DNA from 3 places in the Pseudomonas sp. 32A genome. Region 2 is predicted to be linked to each of the others. Evidence: riboswitches for the same ligand, from Rfam matches in the RefSeq annotation. Region 2 holds a riboswitch; each other region holds the start of a gene.
The links. A riboswitch is a leader RNA that binds a small molecule or an ion and turns the genes downstream of it on or off. The one in region 2 is predicted to bind cobalamin.
Positions count from the first base shown of each region.

Region 1: it holds a riboswitch for cobalamin, as region 2 does, so the genes downstream of both, ACUN0G_RS26210 (TonB-dependent receptor plug domain-containing protein) here and cobW (cobalamin biosynthesis protein CobW) in region 2, are expected to answer to the same signal.
Region 3: it holds a riboswitch for cobalamin, as region 2 does, so the genes downstream of both, cobO (cob(I)yrinic acid a,c-diamide adenosyltransferase) here and cobW (cobalamin biosynthesis protein CobW) in region 2, are expected to answer to the same signal.

Region 1 is NZ_JBQYLY010000001.1:5,704,769-5,711,000, reverse strand. It holds gene ACUN0G_RS26230 (error-prone DNA polymerase) at 1-176, opposite strand, end outside; gene ACUN0G_RS26225 (Y-family DNA polymerase) at 152-1,567, opposite strand; gene imuA (translesion DNA synthesis-associated protein ImuA) at 1,575-2,186, opposite strand; gene lexA (transcriptional repressor LexA) at 2,186-2,803, opposite strand; cobalamin riboswitch at 2,905-3,112, shown strand; gene ACUN0G_RS26210 (TonB-dependent receptor plug domain-containing protein) at 3,207-5,141, shown strand; gene ACUN0G_RS26205 ((2Fe-2S) ferredoxin domain-containing protein) at 5,153-5,485, shown strand; gene ACUN0G_RS26200 (ABC transporter substrate-binding protein) at 5,482-6,232, shown strand, end outside.
Region 2 is NZ_JBQYLY010000001.1:6,798,232-6,804,463, forward strand. It holds gene cobN (cobaltochelatase subunit CobN) at 1-2,977, opposite strand, end outside; gene cobW (cobalamin biosynthesis protein CobW) at 2,981-4,042, opposite strand; cobalamin riboswitch at 4,136-4,337, opposite strand; gene ACUN0G_RS31145 (winged helix-turn-helix transcriptional regulator) at 4,334-4,852, opposite strand; gene fabF (beta-ketoacyl-ACP synthase II) at 4,966-6,232, shown strand, end outside.
Region 3 is NZ_JBQYLY010000001.1:1,471,208-1,477,439, reverse strand. It holds gene cbiB (adenosylcobinamide-phosphate synthase CbiB) at 1-886, opposite strand, end outside; gene bluB (5,6-dimethylbenzimidazole synthase) at 883-1,533, opposite strand; gene ACUN0G_RS06775 (cobyrinate a,c-diamide synthase) at 1,530-2,921, opposite strand; gene cobO (cob(I)yrinic acid a,c-diamide adenosyltransferase) at 2,918-3,529, opposite strand; cobalamin riboswitch at 3,609-3,845, opposite strand; gene ACUN0G_RS06765 (PQQ-dependent sugar dehydrogenase) at 3,945-5,258, shown strand; gene ACUN0G_RS06760 (C40 family peptidase) at 5,392-5,934, opposite strand; gene ACUN0G_RS06755 (C40 family peptidase) at 6,079-6,232, opposite strand, start outside.

The DNA of each region.
Region 1 (6,232 bases), 1.1 Mb from region 2:
TGCCAGGCACGCACGATACCCGACAAGGTGCATTCATCGGTGATCGCCAGCGCTGCGTAGCCCTGCTGCTTGGCCCGTTCGAACAGTTCGCGGGCACTGGAGGCGCCACGCTGGAAACTGAAGTTGGACAGGCAATGCAGCTCCGCGTACTTCATGCGAACCAGCCTTGCAGCCACAGCGTGCCGCTTTCGCCCACGGTGCGGTAGGCCCAGCCTTGCTGGCCGGCACGAGTGCGCACCAGGTAATAATCGCGGCGCACATCGGCGCCATCCCACCAGCCGGACTCGATGCGCTCCGGGCCCATCAGGATGTGTAGACCTTGCTCGGCGAGAGGCATCGGTTCATGCAACAACCAGCCCGGGCGTTGCACGTTGTTTGAGGGTGAGCACGGGCGAAGATCAGCACCGGGTTGCCAGGCGCATTCGGGGCGGTGGTCGGCGTGAAAGCGCAGGCCTTGCACCGCTTCGTCCCCCAACCGCGCCCGCAGGCGTTCGCGCAGTTGTTCCCACGGCAGGGTTTGTTGCGGGCGCTCGTCGAACAGGTCCTGGCGCTGAGGCACAAACACCGGCAGGTCCTGGGCCACCAGGCGAAAGCCACGCACCGGCGAGGTGACTTGCACCTGCTCCAGGCGGCCGCGGGCCAGTTCGAACAGCATCGCTGCGTCACGCTCGGCGCTGAGCAGGCCGACTTTGATGACGGTGTCGGGTTCTGCGGCGTGCTCCAGGTGCAGGTCAAAGCGCTGCACGCCACTGTCGCGGCCACACAGGAACGCCGATAAATCGCCGGTCAAACGGCGCAAGGGAAATAGCAAGGCCTGGTGGGACAGCACATCAAAATTCAGCTCGATGCGCACATCGAACTGGTCCGGCGGCTGGTAGAACGCCAGGGCCAAGGGCCGTTGCCCGCACAATGCATCGAGGTGCTTGAGTAGCGCCGCGTCGAAACGCCGGGCCAGGGTATGCCGGGGTAATGCCTGCACCTGGGCCAGGGTGCGCAAGCCCATACGCGACAACGCGGTGGCGGCTTGCGGGTCGAGGCCGGCGCGGTCGATGGGGATCGGCGCCAGGGCTTGTTGCAGGCTGTGCTCATCGGCCACGGCAAGGCCGTCGTAGGCATTCGCCAGAATCCGCGCCGCCGCCGGGTTCGGCGCGGCGACGATGCGATGACGAAACCCGAGGTCGGTCAGTTCCTTGCGCAAGCGCGCTTCGAGCAACGGCCAGGGCCCGAACAGGCCCAGGCTTGACTCGATCTCGAACAACAACGCTCGTGGGTAATACAGGCTGACCTGGGAGCTGAAACGGTAGGCCCAGGCGGCGAGAAATTGCTGCCAGTATTCGATCTGTGCCGGCTCGTATTCGGCGCAGGCAAAGGCCTTGGTCAAGGCATGGGCTGCCGTCAGGGATTGGCCGGGGCGCAGGCCGAGTTTGCGCGCGGCCTCATTGACGGTTTGCAGCACCCGCCGCTGCGGCGTGCCGGCCAACAGGGCCAACGGCTGATCCGGTTCGGGGCGCAGACGCAGCACCCCGTCCAGCGCCAATTGCGGGAAGACAATACACACCCAGCGCATGCCAACCTCAGTGCCCAAGCGCAATGGGCGCGGGATGGGCCAGGCCGCCCCGGCACTTGAGCACCCGCACTTGCGCAGGGCTCGCCTCCACCGCCAGGCGCAACGCGGCCGGTGACGGGTTAATAGCCTCGTTCAAGGAGCGCCAGGCAAAGGCCAGGGTCTGGCCGGTTTCCGCCGCCACCTGCAAGCGGCGCAAGGCCCGGTCATCGGCCTTGCGCGGCCAGCACAGCACCGCGCCACAACTGCCGGAACGCAGGCATTGCTCCACGGCCCACAGGGCATCACGTTCATCGGCCTGGATCACGGAAAGCTGGCGCACATCCACCCCGGCGTTTTGCCAGGCGTGGGGGTACGGCGTGTAAGGCGGCGCCACCAGCACGATACGCTCGCCGGCCGCCGACATCCGCGCCAGGGTCGGCCACACCAATTGCAACTCGCCCACGCCCTCCTTCGCCATCAGGATTTCGCTCAACGCCGCTTCCGGCCAGCCACCGCTGGGCAGCACCGCATCCAAGGCCGCAAGCCCGGTGGGATGGACGCTGGCCGGCGGCGCGGCGGGCCGGCCTTTCCAGACCCGGCCGCCATTGAACAGCGAGTCCAGTGCAACGACGGCGCCCATCAGCCTTGCCTCACCAAACCGCAGAACACCCCTTCGATGGCCAGGTCCTGATCGGGCCGCACCACGATGGGTTGATAAGCGGGGTTGCGCGGCAGCAGGCGCACGCGCTCGCCGACGTGTTCGAAGCGCTTGATGGTGACTTCACCGTCCAGGCGCGCCACCACGATCTGCCCGTTCAAGGCCTCGGCACTGCGACGTACGCCCACCAGGTCGCCATCGAGGATGCCGTCTTCGATCATCGAATCGCCCTGCACCCGCAGCAGGTAATCCGGGGTTTTCGCGAACATGCCCGGGTCGAGTAAGAGGCGGTTGTGCACCTCAGCGTCAGCGCCGATGGGCAAGCCGGCGGCTACCCGGCCGAGTACCGGGATGTCCAGCACCTCCGGCCGCGCCGGTTGATTGAGCAGGCGAATGCCGCGCGCCTGGTTGGGGTTGACCTCGATAAAGCCGCCCTCGGTCAGCGCCAGCACATGCTTGCGCGCCACGCTGCGGGAGGCAAAGCCGAACGCCTCGGCGATCTCGGCGAGGCTGGGAGACTGGCCTTGCTGCGCGATACGGTCGCGGATAAAGGTCAGGATGGCGGTACGGCGGGGCGTTAGATTCGTCATGGAGTACATTTGTACTCCTGTGGGAATTTTCTGGCAATATCCGTCAGTCGCTTCCCATACAGCCACCGGAAAAGTCCCCGCCAAGTTGACGAACGGTCTTTCGAATGTTCAGATGCCGGCCTGTTTCAGGTGCCCCCTGCCGCCGTGCTTGGGGTGAAACGGGAAACCGGTGCCGCTCTTTTTCGAGCCAGTCCGGTGCTGCCCCCGCAACGGTAGACGCGTGACCCCTTCGACACACCACTGTGGCCTGCGCGCCATGGGAAGGTGAAGGTGTCCATACGCGTGAGCCCGGAGACCGGCCTGGAATTCTGTTTGGCAAAATCCTGCGGTGGGCGGGCATGGGCCGGTATTGGCGTGTGCTCGGTGCCTACTCGTGCGTGCTTTTCGCGAAAGATACTTTTCCGAGAAGACTATGATTCGACCTTTCAAGACCCCTGTGCCCGGCCTGTTGTTCGGCTGCCTGTTCAGCCCCCTGCTGCTGGCCGACGACAACACCCTGGAACTCAAGCAACTCAACGTTTCCGCACCGTCGGTGGAGTCCACCACCGTGGCCGATATGGCCCAGTACGGCAGCAAGGTTGAGATCGTCACCCGCGAACAGATTGAACGCGCCGGCCCCGCCGCCGATGTGTCGCGCGTGATGCAGATGTTCATCCCCGGCCTGTACGTGGCACCCAAGAATGGCCCGTTCGACTACGGCACTTATTCCCTGCTGGGTGGGCGCAACGACGACACGCTGATCCTGCTGGACGGCGTGCGCCTGAACAACCGCCTGTACGGCGGCCTGTACCTGGACACCCTGCCCGCCAACGCCATCGAGCGCATCGAAGTGCTCAAGGGTGGCCAGAGCCTGCTGTTCGGCACCCAGGCGGTGTCTGGGGTGATCAACATCGTCACCCGCAGCCCGCAAACCCGCGAGGCGTCCGGCGAGGTGAACCTGGGTGCCGACACCTTCGGCGGCACCACCGGCGATGCTCGGGTCGAGAAGATTTTCAATAACGGATTTGGCGACCTCGGCTTGCTGGCCTACGTCAGCCGCAACGCCTCCGAGGGCTACCAGCCGTTTCGCAACCGCGACATGAAAAATGTCACCGACAAGAAGCGCTCCTACGAAGTCACCACCTTCGGCACCAAGGCGATCCAGTCGTTTGGCGATGACACGCGCCTGGAACTGTTTTACCAATACGCCGACGCCAACCTGGATTTCGCCCGCCCGGTGGACAACCACAAGACCACCAACGACCGCGTGCAACAGATCGCTACGGCGACCTTCGAGCAAACCATCAACGAGCGCCTGAGCTACTTCGTCAAAGGGCATATCAACGATTGGGACACGCGCTACACCCGTCTCAACAATGTCGAAGGCGGCGGCACCAAGGTCATCAACCACAACGATTACTGGGGCTTCACCGACTGGGGCGTGCAGGCCGAAGGCAAGGCCGTGTTGCCCGGTGAGCATGTGCTGGTATTCGGTTCCGACAACCAGTGGTTCAAGGGCCAGGACGATGTATTGATCATCGACGACAACAAGGCCCAGGCCCACGCGCTGTACACCCAACTGCGCCCGACTATCGAGGCGTTGCCGAACTGGCACCCGAGCATCGGTGTACGCCACGAAGCCATGAGCGGCGGCGACAGCGCCACGGTCGGCATGCTTACTTCGCTCTACGACCTCAACGACAACTGGGCCCTGCGCGGCCAATACGGCACCGCCTACAAACTGCCGAATGCCGAGCAACTGTTCGTCAACGAAGACGATGAGAAAGGCAACCGCAACCTCAAGCCGGAGAAGAGCCGCAACGCCGAGCTGGGCATCGACTACAAAGGTAGCCTGCTGGCGCGGGACTTCAGCGCCAGCGTGACGCTGTTCAAGCGCAAGATCACCGACCTGATCACCCTGGACGATATCCAGTGGGTCAACGGCCAGGGGCAGATCCAGATGCGCGGTTTCGAGGCCGACGCCAAGCTGCAACTTAACGAGCAATGGAGCGTGCAGGCCGACATGACCCGCAACCTCACCGAGTCCCGCGCGGGTGTCACCCTCAATGATATTCCCGGCTTCTTCGCCCGCTCGCGGGTCGGCTATGAATCGGTGGACCGCCTGTGGGGCGTCGGTACTGCCGTGCGTTACATCGGCGATATTGTCAGCTCGAAAAAGGTCGAGTACGGCAACTACACCGTGGTCGACGCCGACGCCTATCGCTACCTCGACAACGCCCACCAACACCGCCTGAGCCTGCTGGTAGAGAACCTGTTCGACCGCGATTACGTCACCAGCCGCGCCAGCAACGTCGACAACCTCGGGCGGCCGTTCACCTCCGAAGTACGCTACACGTATCGCTTCTGATGAGTACGCCCGTGGAAACTCATCCGGACTGGTCCCATGTGCCTGACCACGCCCGTCACGTGTTCCTGTGCACCGGCCCGCGCTGCACCCAGCGTGGCGCGCTGCAATTATGGAAAACCCTGCGCCGCCACCTGCTGGCACACGACCGCATCGAAAAACCTGGCGGCGTGCTGTTGACCCGCACCCACTGCCAGTTCCCGTGCAACCTGGGCCCGATTGTGACGGTGTACCCGGACACGTGCTGGTACGGCGTGCACAGCAACGCAGACGTGCAACGGCTGGTGGAAGTGCACCTGGTGGGCGGCGAAGTCGTCGAGGATCTGCTGATCAAGGAGCGCTCATGAAAGCGTCGTGGTTACTGTTGGGCGCCCTGCTCTGCCCATCGTTGGCCTTGGCGGACCGTTATCGCAACTGCAACCAGGACTGGACGGCCACCCACTCACCGCCCTCGCGCATCGTGGCCCTCAACCAGCATGCGGCCGACCTGTTATTGGCGCTGGATGTCGGTCCGGCATTGGTGGGCGTGGCGTATCTGGATGACAACGGTGTGGCCCACCGACACGGCGAGTATTTCGGCGTGCCGGTGATTGCGCCCAAGTACCCGTCCAGCGAAGTGCTCTATGCGCAGAAACCGGATCTGGTGGTCGGTGGATTCGCCACTGCCTTTGGCACTGGCGTTACTTCCCGCACAGGGTTGGCAGGCAACGGGGTTGGGTCGTATTTGCTGGAGTCGGCGTGCGACGGTCATTCACTGGATTACTTCGGGCATATTCGCAACGACCTGTTTACCCTCGGCGCCCTGGTGCACAAACAGCAACGGGCGCGGGCGTTGAGCGATGCCATGGACGCCCACCTCGCCAGTGCACAGGCCCTGGCGGGCGAAGGTAAACCGCTGTCGGTGTTCTACCTGGACAGTGAGGTCAACGGACTGGACAGCGAAGGCCGGCGTGGGTTCGTCACCACGTTGGTGGCGGCTGCTGGTGCGCGCAATTTATTCGCCGGGATCAACCAATACCGCGTCACCGTGAGCAGCGAAACCCTGCTGATGAGTGACCCGGATGTGATCTTGCTGGCGGATGCGCTGTGGTCAC
Region 2 (6,232 bases):
GGTCGTCGGGTTCGTCCAGCGCCGCCACGGCTTGCACCGCCGCGTCGAACAGGCGGATCAGGTTGGCGAACGCATCGCGGAAGAAGCCCGACACGCGCAAGGTCACATCCACACGTGGCCGGTCCAGCAGGCTGATGGGCAGGATTTCAAAGTCATCCACCCGCTGGCTGCCCGTGGCCCATACCGGGCGCACGCCCATCAGCGCCATGGCCTGGGCAATGTCGTCGCCGCCGGTGCGCATGGTGGCAGTGCCCCACACCGACAGGCCGAGCTGGCGCAAGTGGTCGCCATGATCCTGCAGGTGACGCTCAAGAATCAGGTTCGCCGACTGGAAGCCGATGCGCCAGGCAGTGGTGGTTGGCAGGTTGCGCACATCCACCGAGAAGAAATTGCGCCCGGTGGGCAATACGTCCAAGCGGCCCCGGCTCGGCGCACCGCTGGGCCCGGCCGGGACGAAGCGCCCGCTCAATGCGTCCAGCAACCCGCGCATTTCCGCCGGGCCGCAGGCATCCAGGCGCGGTGCGACGACGATGCGCAGGCTCTCGATCACCGACTTGACGTCTTCCCAACCGGGCTCTTCAAGCTGCTCCACCGCACCTTCCAGGGCCTGCTCGATCAGGCGCGCGGCATACAGCTCCAGGCGTTCACGGGTGTCGCCGGCGGTGCGCCACAATTGTGTGTCGATCTTCTGCAACACCAATGGACGGCGCCCGGTCCACGGCTCGGCCAGGGCACAGTCCAGCGGGTCGAAGCCCAGCTCGAAAGCCTTGGCCAATACCCGCAGCAGGCTCGATTGCGGCCCGCGACCATCGCCACGCGGAATGCGCAGCAAGGCCAGTAAGGTGTCGATGCGCAAACGGCCCTCGGGCGACTCGCCGAAAATGTGCAGGCCATCGCGAATCTGCGACTCCTTCAAGTCACACAGGTAAGTGTCCAGGCGCGGCAGCCAGATCGCCGCGTCGGCATCGCTGTTGAGGCTTTCGTCCAGGGCCAGTTCCTGGTCGATACGGGTTTCCCGCACCAGCTTGAGGATGTCCTTTTGCAGCTCGCGGGCCCGTCGAGGGTCGAGGAGTTGTGCTTCGTAATACTCGTCGGCCAGCAGCTCCAGGTCGCGCAACGGCCCGTAGGTTTCGGCGCGGGTCAGCGGCGGCATCAGGTGATCGATGATCACCGCCTGGGTACGGCGCTTGGCCTGGGCGCCCTCGCCCGGGTCGTTGACGATAAACGGGTAGATATTCGGCAACGGCCCCAGCAATGCGTCCGGCCAGCAGTTTTCGGAAAGCCCGACGCCCTTGCCCGGCAGCCACTCCAGGTTGCCGTGCTTGCCGACGTGGATCACGCCGTGGGCGCCGTAGGTCTGGCGCAACCACAAGTAGAACGCCAGGTAACCGTGGGGCGGCACCAGGTCCGGGTCGTGATAAACGGCACTGGCGTCGACCTGGTAACCCCGGGCCGGCTGGATGCCGACGAAGGTCAGGCCGAAACGCAGGCCGGCAATCATCATGCGGCCGTCGCGGAACATCGGATCGGTATGAGGTGTGCCCCAGCGTGCCAAAACCGCTTGGCGGTTAGACTCGGGCAAGCGGTTGAACATCGCTTCGTAGTCGTCGAGCGCCAGGCTTTGGTGACACGGACGCAGGTCGAGGCTGTCCAGGTCGTTGCTGACACCGCCCAACAGTTCCTGGATCAGCGCCGTGCCGCTTTCCGGCAGGACGTCCGGCAGCGGATAACCTTCGGTCTTTAATGCGCGCAAGATGTTCAGCGCAGCGGCTGGCGTGTCGAGCCCCACACCATTGCCGATACGCCCATCCCGGGTCGGGTAGTTGGCGAGGATCAGCGCGATGCGCTTTTCGCCATTCGGCACCCGCGCCAGTTCCACCCAACGCCGCGCCAGTTCGGCGACAAAGTCCATGCGCTCCGGCTGCGCGCGATAGCAGACCACATCCGACTGGCTGCGCTCGCTGCGCCAGGCCAGGTCTTTGAAGCTGATGGGCCGGCTGATGATGCGCCCGTCCAGTTCCGGCAACGCGATGTGCATCGCCAGGTCACGTGGGCCGAGGCCTTGCTCGCTGGCCTGCCAGCCGGGCTCGTTGTCCTGGGCGCAAATCGCCTGGATCACCGGGATATTGCGGCGAAACGGCCGCAGGTGCGGGGCTTCGGGGCTGGATTGGGCAAAGCCGGTGGTGTTCAGAATCACCGAGGCGTGCACCTCGTCCAGCAAGTCCTCGACCACCGTCAGGCAGCCGGGTTCTTTCAAACTGGCCACCGCCATCGGCAACGGGTTAAGACCCGCCGCCTGCAAGCGTTGGCAAAACACATCGATAAAGCCGGTGTTGGCCGCCTGCAAATGCGAGCGGTAGAACAGCACCGCCGCCACCGGAAAATCAGCATGCCAGTCGGCCTGCCAATCATTGAGACGGGCATTGGCTTTGTGCGGGTGATAAATCGCCGTACGCGGCAGGGTTTGCGGCTCGTCCCAAGCGTAATCGCGGCCAAGGTAGCTGGCCGCCAGGCAACGATAGAAATCCAGCGCATTCCCCAAGCCGCCCTGGCGCAGGAAATGCCAGAGCCGATCACGCTCCTCGGCCCCCACGGTGCTGAGGCCGCTGAGTTCCGGGTCCGGGCGATCATCACCCGGCACCAGGATCAGCTGCACGCCGCGCTCGGCCAACTCCACCAGGCGCTCGATACCGTAGCGCCAATAACCGATGCCGCCGTGCAGCGAAATCAGGATGACCTTGGCGTGGCGCAATACCTCGTCCACATACAGGTCGACCGAGGCATGGTTCTGCACCTGCATCGGATTGGCCAGGCGCAGGCTCGGGTAACTCTCGGGCAGTTGCTGGGCCGCTTCGGCCAGCAGCGCCAGGCTGGAATCACCGCTGCACAGGATCACCAGCTCGGCGGGAGTCTGTCCAAGGTCGGCGATGTTGTCATCCGAAACGAAACCGCCGGGCTGAGTCCTGAGCAGGTGCATGGGTTAAACGCTGAGGGCGGCGCGCAGTTGCGCTTCAAGCAAGGCGGCGTCCAGTTCCTGGCCGATCAGCACCAGGTGCGTGGCGCGGGGCTCATCGGCGCGCCAGGCGCGGTCAAAGTGCTTGTCGAAACGCGTGCCTACGCCCTGGATCAGCAGGCGCATCGGTTTGTTCGGGATCGCTGCGAAACCCTTGACCCGCAGGATGCCGTGCTTGACCACCAGTTGCGTCAAAGCGTCCAGCAGCAGGCTTTCGTCGGCTTGGGGCAGTTCGATGGAGATGGAATCGAAGGCGTCGTGATCGTGGTCGTCCTCACCTTCGTGGTGATGATCGTGATGGCTGTGGCGACCGTCGATGTGTTCTTCGGAGCCGGCGCCCAGGCCGATCAACACGTCCAGCGGCAGGCGACCGCTGCTGGCTTCGATGATTTTGACCGCCGGCGGCAGTTCTTCAGCCACTTCCAGGCGCACACGGGCCAGGTCTTCAGGGCTGATCAGGTCGGACTTGTTGAGGATCACCAGGTCGGCGCTGGCCAGTTGGTCGGCGAACAGCTCGTGCAGTGGGGATTCGTGGTCCAGGTTCGGGTCGAGCTTGCGCTGAGCGTCGACCTGGTCCGGGAAGGCGGCGAACGTGCCGGCGGCTACGGCTGGGCTGTCAACCACGGTGATCACGGCGTCAACGGTGCAGGCGCTGCGGATTTCCGGCCACTGGAACGCCTGGACCAAGGGTTTTGGCAGGGCCAGGCCCGAGGTTTCGATGAGGATATGGTCGAGGTCGCCGCGACGGGCCACCAGTTCGCGCATCACCGGGAAGAACTCTTCCTGGACCGTGCAGCACAGGCAGCCATTGGCCAATTCGTAGACGCGGCCGTTGGCTTCTTCTTCGGTACAGCCGATGGAGCATTGCTTGAGGATTTCACCGTCAATGCCCAGCTCGCCGAACTCGTTGACGATCACCGCGATGCGGCGCCCCTGGGCGTTGTCCAGCATGTGGCGCAGCAGGGTGGTCTTGCCCGAGCCGAGGAAGCCGGTAACGATGGTGACGGGGAGTTTGGCCAGTGTTTTCATCGGATGCCCTTTGGGGCGGGCATACGGGACGAGTGGCCCTGCGCGGGTGCGCAGAAGCAGAATTCGCCACCGGATCACCCCGCCCGGTTGAAGTAGAAAATCGGTTGCGAGGCAGGTCTCCTGGCTTGGGGCTTGCCGGCGGTGAGGCCGGCGCTGGCTGCGCCTTCCCGCCTTGTTCAGGCAGTGGCGTGGCAGTCAGATAAACCCTTTACAGTTGCGGGGGCAGCCGCGGCATTGACCGCGTTCCCTTCTTAGCTTCGGCCTGGGCCGAAGAACCTCGAAGGTGCAAGGCTACGCAGTGCGCAGGGACGGGTCAATGTCCGAGCGTTTGGCGCGAAGCAGCGCCAGGCGCTCCAGCATGCCCTCGCTGGCGGCAGGCCCGGCTTGAACGCTGCATTGCTCGACGGACACGCGCGCGCCGTCGGCATCCACCACCGCCACTTCCACCGGGCGCCGGGTTTCCCGGTCGACCAATTGCAGGCTTTCACCTTCGTTGGCGAAATGGCGGTTGCCCCAACCGACGAACGCCATGATCACCACCCGGAAATCCTCGCCGACCGGCGTCGGCACGTATTCGAAACGTGGCGGCCGCTCGCTGTATTGCCGGCGCTCCAACAGCCCCGCGTCCACTAGGCTGTTGAGCCGGCGAGTCAGCATGTTCGGAGCGATGCCCAGGCTCTGGGAAAACTCATCGAAACGGCGCAGGCCCTGCAGCGCGTCGCGCATGATCAGGATGCTCCACCACTCGCCTACCCGCTCCACTCCACGGGCTACCGGGCATTCGGCATTCACCAGCGACTTACGTTGCATTGCAGTTCCTCTGTGGGGCGGCTACGGAAATTTAAGCTATCGGATGTTACTTTCATAATGATAGCTTCGTCCATGCAATGCTACCAACCTGAAATTTGCGGAGCTAAGCGATCATGAGTAAGCGAATTGTTGTGACCGGCATGGGTGCAGTGACCCCGCTGGCAACCGGCGTGGAACAGACCTGGAAACGCCTGCTGGCCGGTGAATCCGGGATTCGCAGGCTACCCGAGGCATTGATCGGCGACCTGGCAATCAGCATCGGCGGCCAAGTGCTCGACCGCACCCAAGACCCTGAAGCCGGCTTTGACCCGGACACTGTCATCCCGGCCAAGGAACAACGCAAGATGGACCGGTTCATCGTGTTTGCCCTGGCCGCCGCGCAAGAGGCCCTGGCCCAGGCGGGCTGGAGTCCGCAAACGCCCTCGCAGCAGGAACGTACTGCGACCATTATCGCTTCCGGCGTGGGTGGTTTTCCCGCGATTGCCGAGGCCGTCCGAACGGCTGACAGCAAAGGACCACGCCGCCTGTCGCCGTTCACGATTCCGTCATTCCTCGGCAACATGGCAGCCGGGCATGTGTCGATCCAGCATCAACTGAAAGGTCCGCTGGGCTCCCCCGTCACTGCTTGCGCCGCCGGCGTACAGGCGATTGGTGATGCCGCGCGCATGATCCGTGCAGGGGAAATCGACATCGCCGTGTGTGGCGGCGCCGAAGCCTGCATCCACCGGGTCAGCCTCGGCGGTTTTGCTGCGGCGCGAGCGCTGTCCAGCGATTACAACGACACGCCGGCACTGGCTTCGCGCCCGTTCGATCAAGGCCGCGATGGTTTTGTGATGGGCGAAGGTGCCGGGATATTGGTGATCGAGGAACTGGAGCATGCACTGGCTCGCGGCGCCACGCCCATCGCGGAACTGGTGGGCTATGGCACCAGTGCCGACGCCTATCACATGACCTCGGGGCCGGAAGATGGCTCAGGTGCACGCCGGGCAATGGAGCTCGCGATTGCGCAAGCAGGGATCAGCGCCGCACAGATCCAGCACTTGAACGCCCATGCCACGTCGACCCCCGTAGGTGACAACGGCGAGCTGGCGGCGATCAATACGCTGTTCGGTGCAAATGCCAGCGTCGCGATCAGCGCCACCAAGTCGGCGACCGGCCATCTGTTGGGCGCAGCGGGCGGGATCGAGGCGATCTTCACTGTGCTCGCCCTGCGCGATCAGATTGCCCCGGCCACCCTCAACCTGGACAACCCGGACCCCGCTGCCGAAGGGTTGGATATGGTCCGGGGCCAAGCCCGGCCGTTGCCGATTGAATACGCGATTTCCAATGGATTTGGCTTTGGTGGCGTGAATGCCAGTGTGTTGTTCAAACGCTGGGGTT
Region 3 (6,232 bases), 5.3 Mb from region 2:
CACACAGGATCAGCAACCAAAGCCACACGCCGCGTTGCACCAGTTGCCAGCCACGCTCGATGGAATCCGCATCCGCAGGCGGGCCTTCGCCCAGTTGCGGGCGCTGGTGCAGCTCGCCGTGATAAATCGCCGCGCCACCCAGCTCCACGCCAAGGGCACCAGCGCCTGCCGCCATCACCGGGCCGGCATTGGGGCTGTCCCAGGTCGGGCCCTGAGTGCGCCAGCATTTGAGGGCCAGGCGGGTTTTGCCCAGCAGCGCGTAGGTCAACGCCACCAGGCGCGCCGGAATGTAGTTGAGCACGTCGTCGATCTTCGCAGCAGCCCAGCCGAAACGCTCAAAGCGTTCATTGCGATAGCCCCACATGGCATCCAGGGTGTTGCTCAGACGATAGAGCACCACGCCGGGCACGCCAGCGACCACAAACCAGAACAAGGCAGCAAATACCGCGTCGCTGCCGTTTTCCAGCACCGATTCGGTGGCCGCGCGGGCGACTTCCGTATGGTCCAGTTCGCTGGTCTGGCGGCTTACCAGATAGCTGACACGCTTGCGGGCCTCGTCCAGGTCATCGCTGCGCAGCGCCTGCGCCACCGGCAGCACGTGTTCACCGAGGCTGCGCATGCCCAGGGCGCAATACAGCGCGAGGATTTCCAATACCCAGCCGATATACGGCGCCCACGACAGGGCCGTGGCCAGCAGCGTCAGCGGCACCACTGCGATCACCCACGCGGTGACGCCATGACTGCGCCAGCCACGGCCGCCGGAGTTGAAACGCTGCTCGATACGCCCGGCAAAATTGCCGAACGCTACCAGCGGATGCCAGCGCCTGGGCTCGCCCAGCAGCGCATCCAGCGCCACCGCAGCGACACTCAGCAAGGCCACACTCATTGACTCACTCCCCAAACATTCTCGTACAACATGTCACTCAGTGGCCGTGGTTCGGTCCAGCCTTCGAGCTGCAACATCGGTGCCGGGTAGAACTCGGTCACCGGGCCCAGGCACAACACGGCCAGCGGCTTGGCGCCGGGCGGCAGGCCCAGCAGGTCGGCCAGGGCCTGGGGCTCGAACAGCGAGACCCAGCCCATGCCCAGCCCTTCGACGCGGGCAGCCAGCCATAGATTCTGGATCGCGCAGGACAACGACGCCATGTCCATTTCCGGCAAGGTACGGCGCCCGAAGATATGCCGTTCGCGATCGTCCATCAACGCCGCCACCAGTACTTCGGCACAGTCGTTGATGCCTTCGACCTTGAGCTTCATAAACTGGTCGGAGCGCTCGCCAAGGGCTTCTGCGGTGCGTACGCGTTCTTCTTCCACTAGCTGCTGGATCTGGCCGCGCAGGTTGCGGTCGCTGATGCGGATAAAACGCCAGGGCTGCATCAAGCCGACGCTCGGCGCCTGGTGGGCGGCTTGCAGCAGGCGGTGGAGCAATTCAGGCGCGACGGTGCCACCGCTGAAGTGGCGCATGTCACGGCGTTCGGCGATGGCGCGGTAGACGGCTTCGCGGTCAGCTTCCGGAAAGGCGTTGTCCGTCATGGCCTCATCGCGGGCAAGCCCGCTCCCACCGTAGATTGCGTTTCAACTCGGTCAAGTGTGGGAGCTGGCTTGCCTGCGATGGCGGTCTCAAGGCTTGGCGCAAACAGGGCAGCCACCGCTGTCGGGTTGGACGGGAAGTAAAAGTGCACGTAGGACGCGGTCATCCGGCCCTGACGATAAACCGCCTCGGCGCCGCGCCCGCCATTCGGGCTCAGGCCCCGGGCAATCGGCTGCCATTCGGTGCTGGTCAACGAGTGATGATAAGTGTGGCCACGCAGCAGGCCTTCGGGCAGTTCGACGTTTTGCAGGGCCAGTGCCGCCAGACGTTTCTGCATCACGGCATCACCCTGGAGCAGGCCCACCAGTTCGGCACGGGTGCCGTCGACATCGGTGAGCGAGTCCAGCAGATAGAGCATGCCACCGCATTCGGCCAGCAGCGGCTTGCCGGCAGCGTGATGGGCGCGAATGGCGGCCAGCATCGGGGTATTTTCCGACAGCGCCTGGTGATGCAGTTCCGGGTAACCGCCCGGCAGGTAGAGGCTGTCAGCGTCGGGCAACGCGCGGTCGCGAATCGGCGAGAAGAAGCACAACTCAGCGCCCATCGCCCGCAGCAGATCAAGGCTGGCACCGTAGGTAAAGGCGAAGGCTTCGTCGCGGGCCACGGCAATGCGTACGCCGGCCAGTAACGGTTGGGTCTCGATCAACTCGGGTGCGGCGAATTCCACCGGCGGTGGCAGCGCTACCTCGCAACTGCTGCCCAAGGCCTGGGCGGCGGCGTCGAGTCGTAGATCAAGGTCGTTCAGTTCGCTGGCCTGCACCAGGCCAAGGTGGCGGCTGGGCAACTCAATGCCGGTTTCCCGGGACAGCGCGCCGTACCAGCGCAGGCCTTCGGTGAGGCTGCCTTCGAGCAATTGCGCGTGACGCAGTGTGCCGACGCGGTTGGCCAGCACACCGGCAAACGGCAGGTCCGGCTGGTAACGCGCCAGGCCCAATGCCAGTGCGCCGAAGGTCTGGGCCATGGCCGTGCCGTCGATCACCGCCAGTACCGGCACGCCAAAGTGCCGCGCAAGGTCGGCGCTGGACGGCGTGCCGTCGAACAAGCCCATCACGCCTTCGATCAGGATCAGGTCGGCTTCCCCCGCCGCTTCCCACAGCAACCGGCGACTTTCCTGCTCGCCCACCATCCACATGTCCAACTGATAGACCGGCGCACCACTGGCGCGCTCGTGGATCATCGGGTCGAGAAAGTCCGGGCCGCATTTGAACACCCGCACCTTGCGCCCCAGGTTGCGGTGCAAACGGGCCAGCGCGGCGGTGACGGTGGTTTTGCCCTGGCCGGACGCCGGTGCGGCGATCAGCACAGCAGGACAATGACGGGGCTGATTCAAAGTTCGATGCCTTTCTGCGCCTTGATACCGGCCTGGAAGGCGTGCTTGAGCATGCCCATTTCAGTCACGGTGTCGGCCATTTCGATCAATTCGGGTTTGGCGCCACGGCCGGTCACCAGCACGTGCTGCATCGGCGGGCGGGCCTGCAGGTCGCTGAGTACCTGGTCCAGGTCGAGGTAGCCGTGCTTGAGGGCGATGTTCAGCTCGTCCAGCACCACCAGGCCAATGGCCGGGTTCTGCAGCATTTCCCGGGAGACCGCCCAGGCGGCTTCGGCGGCCACGATGTCGCGCGCACGGTCCTGGGTTTCCCAGGTAAAACCTTCGCCCATCACGTGGAAGCGCACCTGCTCGGGGAAACGCCGGAAGAACATTTCTTCACCGGTGCTGTTGCGGCCCTTGATGAACTGCACCACACCGCACTGCATGCCGTGGCCCATGGCCCGGGCCAGCATGCCGAAAGCGGAGCTGCTCTTGCCCTTGCCATTGCCGGTGAGCACCAGCAGCAACCCGCACTCGTTCGGTGAATTGGCAATGCGCTCGTCAATCACAGCTTTTTTGCGCAGCATGCGCGCCAGGTGGCGTTCGTCACGATCAGGGGATTCAGTCATGGCAGCTCTCCGTTGGGGCTGGACAAAAACGGCGGGCAGGAAAAAGACAATACAGACAGCCAAGCATCGCCCACCGTGATGCTGTTGGATGGATCAGGCCGGTCTCCGGGCTCATGAGTGGCATGGGATGCCGAGGGTGCGCCTTCCCATATCGCGGGCGATACAGTGGCTTAAGGCACCGTCTTGACTCATTTACCGTTGCGGGGGCAGCGCCGGAATCGTGGCGGCACTGTAGAAAAATGCGCTCACTCACCGGCTTCCCTGTTTCACTCAGTCGGCGCGTACGCCACAGAGCACCTGAAACAAGCCGCGAAGGTTAGTGGGTTGGGGGTGGAGCGTCAATTAAAGCCGGACATGCGCGTGAACCATCGGGCCGCTGCGCTCCTCTACCACTACAGGTATTAAGGAGAAAACCATGCACAAGACCCGACTTGCCCTACTGATCATGGTCGCCGGCACCCTCGCCGCCTGTGGTGAAAGCTCGACCCTTCAGGTGTCCGACGGCACCGGGCCCTCGCCCAAACTGCCGGAGCCGAATAAAACCCTGATCCCCACGGTGAACATCGCCCCGGCCATCGGCTGGCCCGAAGGCGTCAAGCCAACTCCGGCCGCAGGCACCCAGGTGGCCGCGTTTGCCGAAGGCCTGGATCACCCACGCTGGCTGTACGTGCTGCCCAATGGCGACGTGCTGGTGGCGGAAACCAACGCACCGCCCAAGCCGGATGATGCCAAGGGCATTCGTGGCTGGGTGATGGAGAAAGTCATGGGCCGTGCCGGGGCCGGCGTGCCGAGCCCGAACCGCATTACCCTGCTGCGGGACGCCGACCACGACGGCGTGGCCGAAACCCGTACGGTGTTCCTGGAGAACCTGAACTCGCCGTTCGGCATGACGCTGGTGGGCAATGACCTGTATGTCGCCGATTCGGACAAATTGCTGCGCTTCCCTTATCAGCCAGGGGAAACCTCGATCAAGGACGCCGGCACCACCGTCACCGACTTGCCGGGCGGCAGCATTAACCATCACTGGACCAAGAACGTGATCGCCAGCAAGGACGGCAGCAAGCTGTACGTCAGCGTGGGCTCCAACAGCAACGTCGGGGAAAATGGCCTGGAAGCGGAACAAGGCCGGGCCGCGATCTGGGAAGTGGATCGCGCCACCGGCCAACACCGCATCTTCGCCTCCGGCCTGCGCAACCCCAACGGCATGGCCTGGGAACCGCAAAGCGGCGCGTTATGGACGGCCGTCAACGAGCGCGATGAAATCGGCAGCGATCTGGTGCCGGACTACATCACCTCGGTCAAGGATGGCGCCTTCTACGGGTGGCCATTCAGTTACTACGGGCAGCACGTGGATGTGCGGGTCACACCGCAGAACCTTGACCTGGTGGCCAAGGCGATTGCCCCGGATTATGCAGTCGGCCCGCACACAGCCTCGCTGGGACTGACCTTTGCTGATGGCAGCAAGTTACCGGCGCAATTCAGCAATGGCGCGTTTATCGGCCAACACGGTTCGTGGAACCGCAAGCCCCACAGTGGCTACAAGGTGATCTTCGTGCCGTTTGAGGCAGGCAAGCCAAAAGGCCAGCCGGTGGATGTGCTGACCGGCTTCCTCAACAGCGATGAGAAAGCTATGGGCCGCCCGGTCGGCGTGGTGATCGACAAGCAGGGGGATTTGTTGGTGGCAGATGATGTGGGGAACAAGGTGTGGCGGGTGTCGGCGGCTAAATAGCCCACTTCGCAAACACCGCAAAACAAATGTGGGAGCGGGCTTGCTCGCGAATACGGTGGATCAGCCGACAACCAGGTGACTGACACACTGCATTCGCGAGCAAGCCCACTCCCACATTGGGTTTCGTGTTTTCCTAGGGGTTTCGTGCCAGGTGCTCGGGTGGTAACACACGCTTGGCGCTCAGGTAGGCATTTTGCCAATAGGCTTTGGACAGCGTGTCCAGCTTCACCGTACCGCCGGTTTGCGGCGCATGCACAAAGCGGCCTTCACCCACGTAGATCCCGGCGTGGCTGACCTGCGAGCCGCCACCGGTGGCGAAGAAAATCAGGTCGCCGGTCTGCAGGTTGTTTTCGCTCACGTCCTGGGCGCGCATCACGATCAGCTCGCGGGTGGTGCGCGGCAGAGAGATGCCCGCCGCGTCACGGTAGACGAAACCGATCAAGCCACTGCAATCAAACCCCGAGTCCGGCGTGTTGCCGCCCCAACGGTAAGGCGTGCCGACCAGGCCCAGCGCACGAAAGAGCACGTCTTCGGCCGCAGGCGAAAAATTCTGGGTGGCGTAGGTATTGAACACCGGCTTGGGCTTGACGGCCACGGGCGCAGGCGGAGGACGGCTTGCGCAGGCGCTGAGCAGCGCGGCGCAAACAAGAAGAATTAGGCGGGCCGAGGTCGACATGGGCAGAACAATCCTGATCTGGATGCGGCTTTCGCTGCCGAACGTTGAAAAACAGAACGCGCAAGCAAAGCTCGCGCGGTCGATTTACAACAATGTCCAGGGATTCTAGCGCTTACACGTCAAACTTCAAGTATCACTTTAACTTTACTTGCTAGCGGTAACGGTAGTCGGGGCCATCGCCAGGGCGCGCTTGGCTTCGATGAAGGTTTTGCTCCAGTAGCTGTCACCCAGGTTGTCGACTCGCACACCACCGCTGCGGCGGCTGCTGGAGTGGATAAACTGGTTGTCGCCCAGGTAG